DNA from 2 places in the Streptomyces sp. NPDC005784 genome. Region 2 is predicted to be linked to the other one. Evidence: predicted binding sites of a transcription regulator. Region 2 holds the regulator's gene; the other holds the start of a gene.
What was found. Region 2 encodes HspR, which represses chaperone genes until heat shock. Its sites were predicted from a motif close to TTGAGNNNNNNNNNCTCAA; they were not measured.

Region 1: the regulator HspR is predicted to act here: its motif matches at 1,489-1,507, upstream of lon (endopeptidase La).

Annotation. Positions count from the first base shown of each region.
Region 1 is NZ_JBIAIQ010000013.1:195,574-197,967, forward strand. It holds gene ACFYR3_RS22275 (rhomboid-like protein) at 1-607, shown strand, start outside; gene ACFYR3_RS22280 (hypothetical protein) at 915-1,193, opposite strand; gene lon (endopeptidase La) at 1,530-2,394, shown strand, end outside.
Region 2 is NZ_JBIAIQ010000002.1:258,627-261,020, forward strand. It holds gene ACFYR3_RS04020 (hypothetical protein) at 192-392, shown strand; gene ACFYR3_RS04025 (heat shock protein transcriptional repressor HspR) at 705-1,157, opposite strand; gene dnaJ (molecular chaperone DnaJ) at 1,165-2,352, opposite strand; gene grpE (nucleotide exchange factor GrpE) at 2,386-2,394, opposite strand, start outside.

The sequences.
Region 1 (2,394 bases), on a different contig from region 2:
TCTGGGTACGCCCTTCACCTTCGGGTACGCGGCTGTCCTCGCCGCCACGTCCTACCTCGCCGACCACGCGCACCCCGCGTTCGTCCACGCCCTGCACCAGGCGTCCAGTACGGACGTCGCGCACCTCGCGCGCCACCCGGTACTCGTACTGATCGCGAGCGCGCTGTGGATCGTCGGCGGGATCGCCTCGCCGTACGCGGTCGGCTTTCTGCTCGTGCTGACGGCGCTGGAGCGTCGTACGGGCACGGCGTGGGCGGCCGGTGTCTTCCTGCTCGGCCATGTGGCGGCCACGCTGGCCACCGAAGTGCCGGTCGGTCTGGCGGTGCTGGCGGGCGTCCTGCCCGTCGGCTCACTGCACAGGCTCGACTACGGCATCAGCTTCGGCGTCGCCGCGAGCGTCGGTTCGCTCGCGGGACTCCTCTCTCCCTGGCTGCGCCGACCGCTCCTGATCGGCTTCGGCGCGGTCCTCGTTCAGGACCTGATCCTCATGACCGACCCCGTGACGGACGGGGGCCACCTGATCGCGCTGGCGATCGGCGTCGCGACCTGGCCACTGGTACGGCAGCGGCACCGGCACCGATTCCCCGGGCCGGTCGCGCGGCGCTGAGCCGCGGGCTCCCCGATCGGAAGACGCTCCGATCGGCTCAGGGGCGTCGCGTCCCTGTCGTCGCGGACGCGAGGCGACCCGTTGAGCCGTCGGGGTGACGGCCGACGCGCTCACCCATGAACGCCGTGCGTGACCCGACCGCACCCGGTGTGCTCGCGCGGGTGGCCGCACGCCGGCGCGGGCCGCACGGCCGACCCTCGGGTTCCACGCGTCCTGCTGCTGGTGACGGCAGCGCCCGGCCGTCGGGCGAGGTCCGCAGCGACGGCGCCCGACAGCAACGGCCGGGGATATCCGGCACAGGGCCTAGCTAGCGGGCGGGCGACCCGTTCTGGGCGTCGGACGCGGACTGCCATGCCTGTACGCCCGCCAGGGACGCCTCCTTGGCCTGCCGCCACTTCATGGCGGCCTGCTGGGTCGGAGGCACGTCCATGGCGCGGATCATGCTCCGGCCTGCGGAGAACACGGCGACGGCCGCGATGGCCATGCCGCTGAATGCCACCAGGGCACCGGCCGCGGTGAGCACGGCACCGGTCGTGACGAGCCGGCGGTCGATGTCGAACGTGGGCTGGGAGTGGTGATGGTTCATGACTCCACCTTCCAACGGCAAGTGGTCACCCCGCATCCCGAGCGACGGCGCAAGAAGCCGGGCCGGCCGAGCAGTGGCACGTGCGGCCTGGTGGCGGGCGAGCAGGTGATCCGTGACCGAACCGGACGTTCCGGCGACGACAGCCACTCGATCGGTACCGGGTCCCGCGCGTCGCTCGATCGGTACCCGGTCCGCGCATGGCGGATGACCAGCGGCGATCCGTACGGGTCCGGGAGATCGGAAGTGATCGCTCACAGCGAACAGTCCCCCGGGAACATTGCGGGGCTCCCATGCATTGAGTCGACATAGCTCAACTTGAATGCCGAAGGGGAGATCATGGCTTCGACGTCCGCATCACTCACTTTGCCCGTGCTGCCGCTCGATGACGAGGTCGTGCTGCCCGGAATGGTCGTTCCGCTGGATCTGAACGACACCGATGTACGCGCCGCGGTGGAGGCCGCTCAGGCCGCTGCCCGTTCAACGCCCGGCAAGCCCCAGGTACTCCTGGTGCCACGCATCGACGGGACCTACGCGAGCACCGGAGTGCTCGGTACCGTCGAGCAGGTCGGCCGACTGGCCGACGGCGACCCGGGCGCGCTGATTCGAGGGCGTGGGCGCGTGAAGGTGGGCGCGGGGACCACGGGTCCCGGTGCCGCACTCTGGGTCGAGGGCACCCGGGTCGAGGAGACCGTGCCCGACCCCCTGCCCGGCCGGGTCGCCGACCTGGTGAAGGAATACAAGGCCCTGGCCACCAGCTGGCTGCGCAAGCGCGCCGCCTGGCAGGTCGTCGACCGGGTGCAGCAGATCGACGACGTTTCCGCTCTTGCCGACAATTCCGGTTACTCACCGTTCCTTTCCGTCGAACAGAAGGTCGAGCTGCTGGAGACCGCCGACCCGGTGGCCCGGCTGAAGCTCGCCACCGAGCAGCTCCGCGAGCACCTCGCCGAGCAGGATGTCGCCGAGTCCATCGCCAAGGACGTCCAGGAGGGCGTCGACAAGCAGCAGCGCGAGTTCCTGCTGCGGCGCCAGCTGGAAGCCGTACGCAAGGAGCTGCGCGACCTCAAGGGCGAGGACGGCGAGGACGAGTCCGACGACTACCGTGCCCGCGTCGAGGCCGCCGACCTTCCGGAGAGCGTCCGCGAGGCCGCCCTCAAGGAGGTCGAGAAGCTGGAGCGGTCCAGTGACCAGTCGCCCGAGGGAA
Region 2 (2,394 bases):
CGAGCCACTTGTTCCCACGGGTTCTTCGGCGTCCTACGACACCGCCAGGGGCAGGGCCGAGGTCTCCTGGTCCAAGAACGCGGGACACGGACCTCGCGCGACAGCGCGTCCTCCGCCGCCGCAGGGCGCCACCACTTGGGGCGTGACGGACCGCCACGACCGCCAACCCGTACACCGACGCGCCCCTCCCGGTGACCGGCGATACCTGGTACGACGAGGTCCGCGCCCACGCCGAGCCCGGCAACGAGTCCGCGGGCACGACGGACCGCGCGGTGACCACCACCGACCGGAGGGCGCCCGCCGTGCCCCAGGGCCCGGCCGACACCGACTCCTCCTGGAGGGGCGGACAGCCGACCGGCCGGAGCGCGGTCCTGGGAGCGACCTCGTCATGAGGTGTCCCGGGCGACGTCCGAAAACGGCTCCTCCGGCAGCGTCGGCAGCACCGAACAGGTCCCGTACCGTGACGCCACGGCCGAGCAGGGCGTCACCTACTACTAAGGGGGTGACGGCTGGTCCAGGCGACGGCTGGAACCACCGGGTGACGGCCGTCCACGGCGACGGCACCGAGTCGGCGCCCGGCGCCGGTGACGGGGTCCCCGCGCACCGTGAACGCGCGAAGGGGCCCGGAGGTCGATGACCTCCGGGCCCCTTCGGGTGTCCGGGTCCTGCTCGGCGACCGGGTTCTCCACTCGGCCGACCGGGTTCTACTCGGCCGACCGCTTGGGACGCCACACCACCAGCGCGCTGGTCTGCTGGACCTCCTGGTACGGGACCAGGTCACGGCGGTAGGAGGCGTGCACGGCGGCCTCGCGCTGCTGCATGGCCGCCGCGGCGCCGTCGAGGGCCGACTCCAGCTCCACGACACGGGACTGGAGCGCGGCCACCTGGTTCTCCAGCTCGATGATGCGCTTGATGCCGGCCAGGTTGATGCCCTCGTCCTGCGACAGCTGCTGGACGGTGCGCAGCAGCTCGATGTCGCGGGCCGAGTAACGGCGGCCCCGGCCCGCCGTACGGTCGGGAGAGACCAGGCCGAGCCGGTCGTACTGACGCAGGGTCTGCGGGTGCAGTCCGGAGAGCTGGGCCGCCACCGAGATGACGTAGACCGGAGTCTCCTCGGTCAGTTCGTACGGGTTGCGTCGACGACCGGTCGTATCCATGGCTCCGTCATGCTCCCTTCGCGGCCTGGAACAGCTCCGCCCGCGGATCCTCACCCGCGGTCGCCTCGCGATACGCCTCCAGAGCGTCACGAGCCTTGCCGGACAGGTCCTGGGGAACCGTCACTTCGACGGTGACCAGGAGGTCGCCCCGCGTGCCGTCCTTGCGGACCGCGCCCCTGCCCCGGGCGCGCATGGTGCGTCCGTTGGGGGTGCCCGGCGGCAGTTTCAGGGTCACCGGGGGGCCGCCCAGCGTCGGCACCTTCACCTCGCCGCCCAGTGCCGCCTCCGTGAAGGTGACGGGGACGGTGACGGTGAGGTTGTCGTCCTTGCGGCCGAAGACGGGGTGGGCGTCCACATGGACCGTGACGTACAGGTCGCCGGACGGGCCGCCCCGCTCGCCGGGCGCGCCCTTGCCGCGCAGCCGGATCCGCTGGTTGTCGCTGACGCCCGCGGGGATCCGGACCTGCATGGTCCGGGACGACTTGGCACGGCCGCTGCCCTTGCAGATCTCGCAGGGGTTCTCCGAGATCAGTCCGCGGCCCTTGCAGTCCGGGCACGGGTCGGTGAGCGAGAAGCCACCGCCCGAGCCGCGGGCGACCTGACCGGTGCCGACGCACGTCGGGCACACGCGCGGTGTGCCGTTCGCGTCGCCGGTGCCCGAACATGCCTTGCAGGGCGCCTGCGAGGTCATGCGCAGCGGAACGGTCGCGCCGTCCACCGCCTCCGTGAAGGAGAGCGTCACCTCGGTGTCGATGTCCTGGCCGCGCCGGGGCTGCGTACGGGTGCCCGTGGTGGCGCCGCCGCGGTTGAACAGGCCCCCGAAGACGTCACCTATACCGCCGCCGAAGCCGCCGGCTCCTCCCGCTCCCTGGCCCTGGGCGCCGCCTCCGAAGAGGTCGCCCAGGTCGAAGTTGAAGTTGCCGCCGCCCGCTCCGGGACCCGGCCGGAAGCCACCGTTGCCGAAGAGGGCGCGTGCCTCGTCGTACTCCTTGCGCTTCTTGGGGTCGCCGAGCACGTCGTTCGCCTCGGAGATCTCCTTGAAGCGCTCCTCGGCCTTGGCGTTGCCCTTGTTGGCGTCCGGGTGGAACTCGCGGGCGAGCTTCCGGTACGCCTTCTTGATCTCGGCCTCGGTGGCGTCCTTGGGGACGCCGAGAACCTTGTAGAAGTCCTTCTCGATGAAGTCCTTGGTGCTCATCCTCGACGTCCCTCCTTCCTCGTCCGTTCAAGCTCAGCCCTC